Regions from separate parts of the Buttiauxella noackiae genome, predicted to be linked through region 1. Evidence: predicted binding sites of a transcription regulator. Region 1 holds the regulator's gene; each other region holds the start of a gene.
What was found. The regulator CRP, encoded in region 1, controls carbon source genes, mostly activating them, when cyclic AMP is high. The targets are predictions, from matches to a motif close to ATGTGANNNNNNTCACAT.
Positions count from the first base shown of each region.

Region 2: the regulator CRP is predicted to act here: its motif matches at 2,503-2,520, upstream of IX31_RS16635 (glutathione S-transferase).
Region 3: the regulator CRP is predicted to act here: its motif matches at 1,972-1,989, upstream of psiE (phosphate-starvation-inducible protein PsiE).

Region 1 covers NZ_JPRU01000003.1:15,874-20,348, reverse strand. Annotated here, with positions in the region: gene argD (bifunctional acetylornithine/succinyldiaminopimelate transaminase) at 1-64, shown strand, start outside; gene IX31_RS15970 (YccS/YhfK family putative transporter) at 68-2,152, opposite strand; gene crp (cAMP-activated global transcriptional regulator CRP) at 2,329-2,961, opposite strand; gene IX31_RS15960 (OsmC family protein) at 3,277-3,681, shown strand; gene IX31_RS15955 (phosphoribulokinase) at 3,775-4,475, opposite strand, start outside.
Region 2 covers NZ_JPRU01000003.1:162,202-166,676, forward strand. Annotated here, with positions in the region: gene mtlD (mannitol-1-phosphate 5-dehydrogenase) at 1-170, opposite strand, end outside; gene IX31_RS16630 (PTS mannitol transporter subunit IICBA) at 282-2,201, opposite strand; gene IX31_RS16635 (glutathione S-transferase) at 2,701-3,309, shown strand; gene selA (L-seryl-tRNA(Sec) selenium transferase) at 3,380-4,475, shown strand, end outside.
Region 3 covers NZ_JPRU01000001.1:1,856,566-1,861,040, reverse strand. Annotated here, with positions in the region: gene IX31_RS08395 (YjbH domain-containing protein) at 1-1,710, shown strand, start outside; gene psiE (phosphate-starvation-inducible protein PsiE) at 2,036-2,443, shown strand; gene malG (maltose ABC transporter permease MalG) at 2,668-3,558, opposite strand; gene malF (maltose ABC transporter permease MalF) at 3,571-4,475, opposite strand, start outside.

The DNA.
Region 1 (4,475 bases):
TATCGATATTGAAGATGGCATGAAGCGTTTCGCTAAAGCTGTCGCGAAGATAATTAAGGCGTAATACTTAGCTGGACCGTCGTAGGCGGCTCAGCCAGATACCATGATGTGGCCGTTGGCGCCATGCAACTGAAGATATGGTATGCATGGTGCTCAGATGTCCCAGTATCCGCTGCAAATGTTGCTCCATCGTACTTAGCGGCCCGTTTGGAAGCCCTTCAAGCGGGTCCAGAATATTCGCGTCATTGGTTTCTCCTGGCTCATCATATTGAAGACGCTGCTGGCATCGTTGCAGAGCAATTTCACATGACTGCAAATAACGCTGGGCAAGGTCTGGCGTCAACATATTGTGCTCGCGAGCCAAAGTCGTCATTGCGTTAATATGTTCGACAATAAATTGGCTGTGTGTCACCCACAGTTTCATATCCGCCAGATAATGCGAATTAAACCCAGGCTCCTGCATTGCTTGATTCAGGGAGTTAAACAGAGCGTTATGTGCCTGGTTGACCTTCATGCGTTCATAAGCCAGCGGCGTTGGTTCGGGGTCATTACTTAGAATCAGGCGAATGGCACTTTGATCCCTTTCCAGCGCATCGTGCGCGTTCTGGCGCAACAAGCCACTCTGCCATTGTGGCCATAGCCACACCATACCGCCAAAGGCTATCAAACAGCCTAGCAAGGTATCTATCAGGCGAGGGACGATGTACTGCTCGGCACTTAATGTTATCAATTGCAGGGTATAAACGGCTGTCACCGTAAAGCCTATCGTCGCCCAGCCGTAGCTTTTGCGAATAAACAAATAGCTCACCAGCGTAATGACCAACATCGCGCCCAGGGCAATGCTTTGCGGGAAGTGGAAGTGCAGCGCAATACCTGCGATGGCAAGGCCTGCGATGGTGCCAGCCGAACGGTGGAGAATTCGAACACGTGTGGCACCGTAGCCGTTTTGTGTCACGAACATCACCGTCATTAAAATCCAGTAGGGCTTGGGCAGATGTAAAAATGCACCTAACAGACTGGCTATCGTGAGCATCACACCCAATCTTGCTGCGTTGCGAAGCGCCGCTGACTTCAATGATAAATAGCTTTTTAATGCCGCCCACAGCGGCAAACGGCGCTGCCGGTCTTCCATTAAATCACGGACATAGAGTGGGCGTTGAGTGCGTAGCACGCGAGCGACACGGCTGAAGTGGTAATGACAAAATTGCCCTACCGGGTTATCTGGATTCTGTCGGGCGATTTTCTCAAGGGCATCGATCTGTTTTTCCATCGTAAAACGCTGTGGATAACGATGATAAAGAATATCGTCAGCCAGTACACGTAGCCGCGCCGCGATTGTCTGGGCATTCCAGCGAATAACCGCTTCTGCATGGCTTTTCTCGACGAGTTTTTGCACTTCCGCAGGCTGGTGAAGGCTTACCGAGATGTGTTCCTGTAAATCTAAAGCCACCTGAAAAGCACGCAGCAAGCGCTTGTAGCCGTTATGCTGATTCGCCGCCAGCATATGAAGCTGTTGGTAGCATTGAGTAATGAGATCTACTGCTTTTTGCTGACGAGCCAGTAGCGGAGGCAGCGCTTTTTCCGGATCGGTATGTTGAGTCAGCATGCCGTATTTTGCTTCACAGTAATCTGCTAACTGCCGATAGAGCAGGCTCAATGATTCGCGTAATGGCTGCTCGCGCCACATCCAGAACCAAAACCAGTTAAATACGCCGTACCAAATCGTACCGGAGACATAAAGTAGCATCGGCTTCCAGATTGGCATATTCCCGGCCATGCTGAGCGTAAAAATAGCGGCAATCAGTGAAGCGGGAAGTAGACGCGCGTGAAGTGAGCTGATTTCTGCCGTGACACCCAGTAAAAGTGCCATCACAACAAGAATGATAGGCAGTGGCACACTGGTATACAAAAGTAGCAACTGCATGATCAAGCTACTGATGGCAAAAAGGCTGCCGCCAATAATCAAACGTTTGAAGAAGCGCTTATGGGGAGTGTCAAGGCCCGCAATATTGCAGCAGGCAGGAACTAACGAGAAAAGCAGGCCAGACTGGAGATCGCCAACGAGTAAACCTACCGCCACAGGGAGGCACAGCACCAGCGTTTGTCGCAGTGCGTAATTCACCTCGGGATGGTAGATAACTCTTCGCCACATAAACCCTTCTTACTTAAAGCTGCAGCGGCGTTAGCTGCATTCATTCACCCGAATCACTTACTTGAGTAAGCTCATCGGGATGAACTCACTTGCTGCCTAAACGGGTTTCAGATTTGGTTTTTTTGAGACAAAAATGGCGTGTTATTGAAGTAACACGCCATTTTTTTAGACGGAGATTAACGAGTGCCGTATACGACGATCGTTTTACCGTGAGCGGAGATCAGATTTTGATCTTCCAGCATTTTCAAGATGCGACCAACAGTTTCGCGAGAGCAACCCACGATCTGACCGATTTCCTGACGGGTAATTTTAATCTGCATACCGTCCGGGTGGGTCATTGCATCAGGTTGTTTAGCAAGGTTCAGCAGTGTCTGCGCGATACGACCGGTAACGTCCAGGAATGCCAGGTTGCCTACTTTCTCAGAAGTGACTTGCAGACGGCGTGCCATCTGCGAAGAAAGGCGCATCAGAATGTCTGGGTTGACCTGGATTAGCTGGCGGAATTTTTTATATGAAATTTCAGCCACTTCACAGGCACTTTTAGCACGAACCCAGGCACTACGCTCCTGACCTTCTTCGAACAGCCCTAACTCACCAATGAAATCGCCCTGATTTAGATAGGAGAGGATCATTTCCTTGCCCTCTTCATCTTTAATCAGAACAGCCACAGAGCCCTTGACGATGTAATACAGCGTCTCTGCCTTCTCACCTTGGTGAATGAGTGTGCTCTTCGATGGATACTTATGAATGTGGCAATGGGACAAGAACCATTCGAGAGTCGGGTCTGTTTGCGGTTTGCCAAGCACCATGCGCGGTTATCCTCTGTTTTATAACTGGCTACCAACGACAGGACGCTAAACATCCTGTCTGGCGTTGCAAGTAATTAGAATATTCCCCACCTTGGGGAGATGGCATGCAAGTCATTCTTGCTGCCTGTAATTAGTGATGTCCTCTGCATACATGCATTACGTCAATGTATCGATGTAGCATCTGGATTGTTTTAGCATAGCTTTTGACAAGTGTCTCCTGTTGTATCGTTTCAGCTTGACGCATGTCGCCTTCCGTTGCCAGATTTGCTGAATCTGCGTACTCTGAACGGTAATTTATCTACAGGAGTAAGTAGCATGCAGGCACGAGTGAAATGGGTTGAAGGGTTTACCTTCCTGGGTGAATCCGCTTCAGGGCACCAGATTCTTATGGATGGCAATTCTGGTGATAAAGCACCAAGCCCAATGGAAATGGTGCTGATGTCCGTTGGCGGTTGCAGTGCAATTGACGTAGTTTCTATTTTGCAAAAAGGCCGCTACACCGTGACCGACTGTGAAGTGAAACTGACCTCTGAGCGCCGTGAAGAGGCTCCGCGTTTGTTTACACATATCAATCTGCATTTCATCGTGACAGGCAAAGAGTTAAAAGATGCTGCAGTTTCCCGCGCAGTAGATCTCTCTGCTGAGAAGTACTGCTCTGTTGCACTGATGCTTGAAAAAGCTGTCAATGTTACTCATAGCTATGAAGTGATTGAAGGCTAATTTATCCGTTATCCTTCGAGCAGCAGGGGGTTGTGAGTGCCGCCCACCAGCAAATCGAATGCTAACGGGCATAAGTCATGACAAGGGCGGTGATCAATCGCCCTGATTAATATTTCGCCCTTCCGCCAACCGTTTCACTAACGGTGTCATAATCAATTCCATCGCCAGCCCCATCTTGCCGCCCGGCACCACCAATGTATTGATATGCGAAATAAATGAGCCTTGTAGCATGGCGAGTAAATACGGGAAATCGATGTCATCCAGCCCGCGAAAATGAATCACCACAAAACTTTCATCCAGTGACGGGATGCCGCGAGCCGCAAATGGGTTCGACGTATCAACAGTTGGGACGCGCTGGAAGTTGATGTGGGTGCGAGAGAATTGCGGCGTGATGTAATTGATATAGTCATCCATAGAACGAACCACAGAATCCATTACCGCTTCACGGGAATGCCCGCGCTCGCTGGTATCTCGCACCAGTTTTTGTATCCACTCCAGGTTCACAATCGGTACCACACCAACCAGTAAATCCACGGCTTTGGCTACATCATGCTGTGGCGTGACCACACCGCCGTGCAAACCTTCATAAAACAAAACATCAGTGGGTTCTGGTAGTGGCTGCCATGGCGTAAAGGTTCCGGGGATTTGGTTCCAGGGTACTGCTTCATCGTAAGTATGTAGATACTTGCGTGACTTACCTTGCCCGGTTCTCCCGTACTCAATGAAAGTTTGCTCAAGTAAACCAAAGTCATTGGCTTCCGGGCCGAAATAGCTGATATGGCGCCCAAGGTCGC
Region 2 (4,475 bases), 150 kb from region 1:
ATTTGCTTTTGCTCGCCAACAACGTGAACCTGGTAGCTATGGCGCGCATTCAGTGCGTCCAGCACAGTCTGGTTCACATCGGCAAAGGTCAGTTGAATACCGGCATCTGCCAGCAATTTTCCGATAAAGCCACGTCCGATATTACCTGCACCAAAATGTAATGCTTTCATGTCGTTCACCTTCTTAAATTTGAATTACCCGAGAGGGTTCGGGTGAGGAGGTTTGTGGTATTGACCACCCTCACCAGAACCCTCTCCCATTCGGGAGAGGGAAATGGAGACTTACTTCTTACCAGCCAACAGGTCGAGAACTTCCTGAACACTGGTGGTGTTCGCCAGGCGATCAATCACTGAATCATCATCCAGCGCGTTGGTCAGGCTGGTGATAACCTGGATGTGTTCGTTATTGCGAGCGGCAATACCGATAACCAGGCGGGCAATATCATCAGTTTCTTCACCGAAGTGAACACCGTGTGGATACTGGCAGAATACAACACCGGTTTTCAGTACACGGTCTTTCGCTTCAACTGTACCGTGTGGAACTGCGATACCTTCACCCAGATAAGTTGGGGTCAGTTTTTCACGTTCAAACATCGCATCAACATATTCAGGCTGGACGTAACCACCGTTCACCAGTTGCTCACCCGCAAAGCGAATGGCTTCTTCTTTGGTGGTGGCAGTCAGGCCAAGGAACACGTTGCCAGCCCCCAGGCGGAACAGCCCTTCTTCGCTTGGTACGAAGCTGTCTTCCAGGCTGCTCATGACCTTCACTTCTTTCTCGCTCAGGTTATGAGAGGCCACCAGACGCTCGGTCAGGTTGGAGTACAGGCTGCTGTCCAGGAAGTTGGTCAGAGAAATATGCTGTGCCTGTGGAACCTGACGCATCGCACGTTCGGTCAGGTCACGGTGCGTAATCACCAGGTCAACATCATCCGGCAAACTATTGATTGCACAGTTAGTTACGGAGATATTTTTCAGGCCTGCATCGCTAACTTTCTTACGCAGCACACCAGCACCCATAGCACTTGAACCCATGCCTGCATCACACGCTACGATGATTTTACGTACGTGGCTCAGGTCGTTAGACAGGCCAGCACCTACCGCCAGTGGCGCAGTTGCACCTTTGGATTCTGCTTTCATCTCTGCCATACGGCGAGCTGCTGCTTCGATATCGTCTTCTTCTTTAACTTTGCTGGTTTTCAGCAAGATTGCTGATACCACGAAGGAGACTGCGGTTGCTGCAACGATTGCTGCGATGTTCGCGAAGTACGCACCTTTTGGTGTCATCGCCAGAACTGCCAGGATGGAACCCGGAGATGCCGGAGAAACCAGGCCGCCGTTCAGGATAGTCAGTGTGAACACGCCAGTCATACCGCCGAGGATAACGGCCAGAATCAGACGTGGGTTCATCAGTACATATGGGAAGTAAATTTCGTGGATACCGCCCAGGAAGTGGATGATTGCCGCGCCGCCCGCAGACTGCTTAGCATTGCCGCGACCAAAGAACATGTACGCCATCAGCACGCCCATACCAGGACCTGGGTTTGCTTCAATCAGGAAGAAGATTGATTTGCCCAGTTCGTGGGACTGCTGAATACCCAGCGGTGAGAAGATACCGTGGTTGATTGCGTTGTTCAGGAACAAGATTTTCGCAGGTTCTACGAAGATAGAAGCCAGTGGCAGCATGTCATGGACAACCATGAAGTTAACGCCCGCCGCCAGTACTTTGGACAGGACTTCAACCGCAGGGCCAATACCCATGAACGCCAGAATCGCCAGAATCATACCGATGATGCCAGCAGAGAAGTTGTTCACCAGCATTTCAAAGCCGGATTTGATTTTGCCGTCTACCCACGCGTCGAAATGTTTAATCGCCCAGCCACCCAGAGGACCTGCAATCATCGCGCCGAGGAACATCGGCATATCCGCACCGACGATAACACCCATAGTCGTGATTGCACCAACCACACCACCACGGTCGCCACCGATTAAGCGACCACCGGTATAACCGATGAGCAACGGCAGCAGATAGGTAATCATTGGGCCTACCAGTTTCGCCAGTGTTTCACTTGGCAACCAACCGGTCGGGATAAATAAGGCGGTGATAATACCCCAGGCGATAAACGCGCCGATGTTTGGCATTACCATGTTACTCAGGAAACGACCAAAGCTTTGCACTCTGATCTTGATATCGGATGACATACGCACACCCCTTATTGTGTTTACGCGCTGAAAAGCAGCCCGAGGTTTATTGTTAATGTGGTGGCAAGCAACGCTGCCAGATGCTCTAAGTGAGGCGAATTTGGCACTGAATCGTGAAACTGTCCAGCGAGCGGAAATTTATGTGATGAAGATCACCAATTGATGGGGGCAGCTAACTACGATCAGGAGATCTACGTCACATAATCAGTGTGTAAAAAAAACACAGTAGCTATTTTTTGCGCATAGTTGACGCCTAAACGTGATGGAAATCACATTTCATAGTTGTGACTTTGTTATTTATATGTGATTAGCATCACAAGAAATTTTAAGTGATTTTTATGGAGTGTGATCCGGGGCAACCCGGCGATGCCGGTTCATTAGATTTTGTCAGAAAATTACAGCGCAGCGGCAAGTTCGGGCTCTCACCATTTCAGATGCACTACCTTTTACTGCATCCTGATCCATACTTAGTTTTTGTCGATTAAAAATGGACGATGTAATGAAACTTATTGGTAATTACACCAGCCCGTATGTGCGCAAAATCTCAGTGATAATGCTGGAAAAAGGCATAACTTTTGAATTTGTAAACGACAACCCCTGGACTTCAGAAAGCAGCACACCGCAATACAACCCGCTCGGCAAAGTCCCGGCGCTGGTCACCGGCGATGGGCAATACTGGTTCGATTCACCGGTGATTGCCGAATATCTTGAGTTGTTGGATATCGCCCCTGCCCTCATTCCACGCGAGCCCTTAGCCGCACTGCAGATGCGCCAGATAGAAGCGCTGGCCGATGGCATTATGGACGCGGCTCTGGTTTCGGTACGCGAACGCCAACGTCCGCCGGAGCAGCAATCTGAAACGGAACTGCTGCGCCAACGTGAAAAAATCAGCCGCAGCCTGACAATGCTTGAACAGTACGTCGCAGATAAAAAACTGGATGCGGAAAACCTAAGCGTCGCGACCATTGCAGTGGCATGTGCTGTGGGCTACCTCAATTTCCGTCGCGTTTCACCAGGCTGGTGTGTCGACCGCCCGCATTTAGTCAAACTGGTTGAGAAACTTTTCGAACGTGAAAGTTTTGCACGTACTGAACCGCCAACAGCATGATCTCCCGCCATGACAGGGGGGCAACTCCCCCTGTAAACTATCGCAATATTTCACCATTCTGCGGCTTGCTATGACTACCCATCGCACCTTGTACAGCCAACTTCCAGCAATCGATAAACTGTTACGTGACGCCTCATTCAGCACTTTGCTGCACCATTTCGGCCACACTCAGGTGGTGAACACCTTACGCGAGATGCTGGAGGTGGCACGGGAACACATTCGTACTCAGGAAATCCTGCCACCCTGGAACAGCGATTGGGCAGCACATGCAAAGCAACAGCTTGAATCAGGCCAGCGCAGCGCCCTGTTGCCAGTATTTAACCTGACCGGCACGGTACTTCATACCAACCTGGGTCGCGCATTGCAGGCAGAAGCCGCAATTGAGGCCGTGACTCAGGCAATGCGCTACCCCGTAACACTGGAATATGACTTACATGGTGCAGAGCGCGGGCACCGTGACAGAGCATTGGCGGGCTTGCTTTGCGAACTGACCGGTGCGGAAGACGCCTGTATCGTCAATAACAATGCAGCAGCCGTATTGCTGATGTTGGCGGCATGTGCCAGTGGTGAAGAGGTGGTGGTTTCACGTGGCGAACTGGTCGAAATTGGTGGTGCATTCCGTATTCCTGATGTGATGCGTCAGGCGGGTTGCCAACTTGTTGAAGTTGGCACGACTAACCGCACGCATTTGAAAGATTACCGCCAGGCAGCGAATGAAAATACCGCGCTATTGATGAAAGTCCACACCAGCAATTACCAGGTTGCGGGCTTTACTAAAGCGGTCGATGAAGCAGAACTCGTGGCACTGGGTAATGAGCTAAATATTCCCGTGGTGACTGATTTAGGTAGCGGTTCGCTGGTCGATCTGACTCAGTGGGGATTGCCGGAAGAGCCAATGCCTCAACAGTTGATTGCCGCAGGCGTAAGCCTGGTGAGCTTCTCCGGTGATAAACTGCTTGGCGGCCCGCAAGCGGGTATTATTGTCGGCAAAAAAGAGTTAATAGCCCGTATTCAAAGCCACCCACTCAAACGCGCATTACGTGCGGATAAAATGACGCTGGCAGCACTAGAGGCGACGTTACGCCTTTATCAACACCCCGAAACATTGGTCGAACGATTGCCGACGCTACGCCTGCTAACCCGCAATGCCAGTGAAATCACAGAGC
Region 3 (4,475 bases), on a different contig from region 1:
TTAGGCGGTACCGGCCTGTTCGACAGCGAATATGTGGTGGCGAGCAAAGCCTGGGGGCCGTTCGATTTCTCGCTCGGGATGGGTTGGGGCTATATGGGCACTAGCGGCAATGTGAAGAACCCGTTTTGCGAAGCCAGCGATGGATTCTGTTATCGCAATAACAGCTACAACCAGGCGGGATCGTTCAACTTTAGCGGCATGTTCCACGGCCCGGCATCGCTATTTGGCGGCATCGAGTATCAAACGCCATGGCAGCCGCTGCGCCTGAAAGCGGAATACGAAGGCAATAACTACACCCAGGATTTTGCCGGAAAAATCGACCAGCGCAGCAGCTTTAACGTCGGCGCTATCTATCGCGTCACCGACTGGGCCGACGTTAACGTCAGCTATGAGCGCGGCAACACCTTCATGTTTGGCGTGACGCTGAGGACTAACTTCAACGACTTGCGCCCTGGCTATAACGATAATCGCCGCCCGCAATACCAGCCGCAGCCGCAAGATGAAATTTTGCAGCCGACGGTGGTGGCAAATCAGTTAACGTCGCTCAAATACAATGCCGGGCTGGCAAACCCGAATATCCAGGTGAAGGGCGATACCCTATATGTAACGGGTGAGCAGGTGAAATACCGCGACTCCCGTGAAGGCATTGAGCGCGCAAACCGCATCATCATGAATGACCTGCCGGAGAATATTCGCACCATCCGCGTGACGGAAATCCGCCTGAATATGCCACAGGTGACAACGGAAACGGATGTTTCCAGCCTGCGCCATCACTTGGAAGGTGAGCCACTTGGGCACGAAACACAATTGGTGCAAAAACGTGTTGAACCGGTTATTCCGGAGAAAACCGAGCAGGGCTATTACATCGATAAATCGAAGGTGAATTTCTCGATTAACCCGGTACTGAACCAGTCGGTTGGCGGGCCAGAAAGCTTCTACATGTATCAGGTTGGGGTGATGGGAACAGCCGACTGGTGGGTGACGGATCACCTGCTGACGACCGGTAGCCTCTTTGCCAACATCGCCAATAACTACGACAAATTTAACTATACCAATCCACCGAACGACTCGACGCTGCCGCGCGTACGAACCCACGTCCGTGACTACGTTGAGAACGACATTTACGTCAACAACCTGCAAGCTAACTACTTCCAGTATCTGGGGAACAGCTGGTACGGGCAGGTGTACGGCGGCTATCTCGAAACCATGTACGGCGGCGTGGGCGCGGAGGTGTTGTATCGCCCGGTCGACAGCAATTGGGCGATTGGTGCCAACGCCAACTACGTAAAACAGCGTGACTGGCGCAGTGCGCAGGACATGATGAAGTTCACCGATTACAGTGCGCCAACCGGCCATATCACCGGCTACTGGACGCCGCCGTTTGCTGATGACGTGTTGGTTAAACTGAGCATCGGCCAGTATCTGGCGAAAGATAAAGGCGGCACGCTGGAGATCTCCAAACGCTTTGACAGCGGCGTGGTGGTCGGGACTTATGCGACGATTACCAACGTTTCGAAAGAAGAGTATGGGGAAGGGGATTTCACCAAAGGTTTCTACGTCAATGTACCACTCGATATATTCTCTTCATCACCGACCCGCAGCCGCGCGCAAGTGAGCTGGACGCCGCTGACGCGTGACGGCGGGCAGATGGTTGGGCGTAAGTTTGAGTTGTATGGGATGACGAGCGATCGGGATATTAATTTCCGCTAATGAGGGTTTATTGGAACCTGATGGGGTTCCAATAATTACGAGTATGGGCGATCGGAGGTTTTCCGTTCACCCATAAATCCTGTGTTCCCGGAGACACTTGCTAACGGTGAACGTGTCAGGGGGATTACGGTGCACGGTAGCCCCCTTGATACGTTCACCGGTTCGGTAATTTCATGTATCACTGAAGGCTCGGTGAACGGAACCTTCACTGGCCTGCCATAGGACCGTCCTCCGGCAGTGAACGGTTATATAAGTAAAATATTGAGATCTGCATCACATTTTTAACGTATAACAATACCTCGATACCCGAACACGAGGCGTTCCTATGACAACCACTCCCGGCGTTGAGCTAATCGCTAAAGTTATGCAAATGGTCCTCAATCTGGCGTTGCTTGCGCTTGGCCTAATCCTCATCATCTTCCTGGGTAAAGAAACGCTGCATTTAGCCACATCGTTGTTTGCACCTACCGATCAAGCCAGCAAGTACCAGCTTATTGAAGGGCTGGTGGTTTACTTCCTCTACTTCGAATTTATCGCTTTGATCGTTAAGTATTTTCAATCGGGCTATCACTTCCCGCTGCGCTATTTTATATATATCGGCATCACCGCCATTGTGCGTCTTATCATCATCGACCATAAAGATCCGGGTGACGTGCTGATTTACTCCGGTGCTATTTTGTTGCTGGTGATAACGCTGTGGTTGTGTAACAGCACCCGCCTGAAGCGCGAATAAAAAAAATGGCGGCCCAGGGGCCGCCGGAAATGATACTAAGGTCAAATGAGGGTTTGCAGTGGCTTACCCTTTATCTCTCGGGCTAGCGCTGCGTTGGCTGCCTTTCTTCGCCCAAGTCTCTTACTTTAGTAAGCTCCTGGGGACTCTTGCAGTTGCCGCCTTGCTCTAACCCAATATCTATCGGGTAAAATTACATAATGTGAAGCAATAACTTACAGGAAATCTTAACCTTTCACACCGCCAGCCGTCAGGCCACTCACCAGCCAGCGCTGCGCCAGTAAGAACACCACGGTAATCGGGATAGCTGAAAGCACAGCGGCTGCGGCAAAGTCGCCCCACAGGTAGTTTTGTGGGTTGAGATACTGCTGCATGCCCACAGCCAGGGTGTAGCTGTTAACGTCGCGCAGCAACAACGACGCTACCGGCACTTCAGTAATCGCGGCGATAAACGACAGAATAAACACCACCGCCAGAATCGGTACGGAAAGTGGCAGTAACACCAGGCGGAAGGCTTGCCATGGGGTTGCGCCATCCAGTGCCGCTGCTTCTTCCAGCGAGTTATCAATCGTTTCGAAATAGCCTTTAATTGTCCAGACATGCAGCGCAATACCGCCAAGATAGGCGAAGATCACCCCACCATGCGTATTCAAACCAATAAACGGAATGTACTGGCCGAGGCGGTCAAACAAGGCATACAGCGCCACCAGGGAGAGCACTGCCGGGAACATCTGGAAAATCAGCATCCCTTTTAGCAGCGTCGCTTTGCCAGGGAAGCGCATACGGGCAAAAGCGTAAGCACAGGTCGTTGAGAGCGTTACGATCCCCAGCGCAGTAATTGCCGCAATCTTAATCGAGTTCCACAACCATAACAGCACCGGGAACGGCGGTGGCGTTACGCTGCCATCGGCATGTTGCACGCTGAAACCAAGCGCTAATTTCCAGTGCTCCCAGGAGATTTGGTCCGGGATAAGGCTGCCCGTCGCGAAGTTACCCGGACGCAGTGAAATCGCAATAACCATCAGCAGCGGGAACATAATCGCCGCGATAAAAATCAGCAGCAGTAAGTGCGTGGTTAATAAACGCAGTTTCTGAGATTTGGGTTGAACCATAGCCATGAGTGTCGCTCCTTAATCAAACTTCATGCGGGTGGCTTTCAGGTTAACAATCGCTAATGCGCCAACCAGAATGAAGATAAGCGTTGCGATAGCCGCAGCTAAACCAAAGTCCTGACCACCGCCGCCTTCAAAGGCGATGCGGTAGGTGTAGCTCACCAGCAAGTCCGTGTATCCGGCAGGCGTTGTGGTGCCGAGCCTGTCTGGCCCACCGTTGGTTAACAGTTGAATCAGCACGAAGTTGTTAAAGTTAAAGGCAAAACTTGCGATCATCAGCGGCGTCAGCGGTTTAATCAGCAGCGGCAGCGTGATTTTAAAGAAGTTCTGGAACGGGCCTGCGCCATCCATTGCCGAGGCTTCGTACAGGTCGTCTGGAATCGCTTTCAGCAAGCCCATGCACAGGATCATCATGTACGGATAACCCAGCCAGGTATTCACGATAATAATCATTGATCGCGCGGTGGTCGGGTCGCTGAACCAGGCCGGTTTGATACCAAACAGTGAGCTCAACATCATGTTGATTTCACCAAAGCTTTGGTTGAACAAGCCTTTGAAAATCAGGATGGAAATAAACGATGGCACCGCGTAGGGCAGAATCAACATCACGCGATAAATTGCTTTGCCTTTCAGCGATTCCCACTGCACGACACACGCCAGAACCATGCCTACGGCAACGGTCAGAATCACGGTAAGGATTGAGAAAATTACGGTCCAGACGAAAATTGCCATGAAAGGCTTTTGAATGCCTTCGTCGTGGAATACGCGCAGGAAGTTTTTCCAGCCGATAGTCACGGTGTAGCCTGGGCTTAACTGTTCGTTGCCCCAGTTGCCATCAGCATTGACTGACTGATAAAAACCAACTTCGTTGTTCGGACGGTATTTAACGCCGCTTTGATTGTTGGTCAATTCACCCTTTTCAC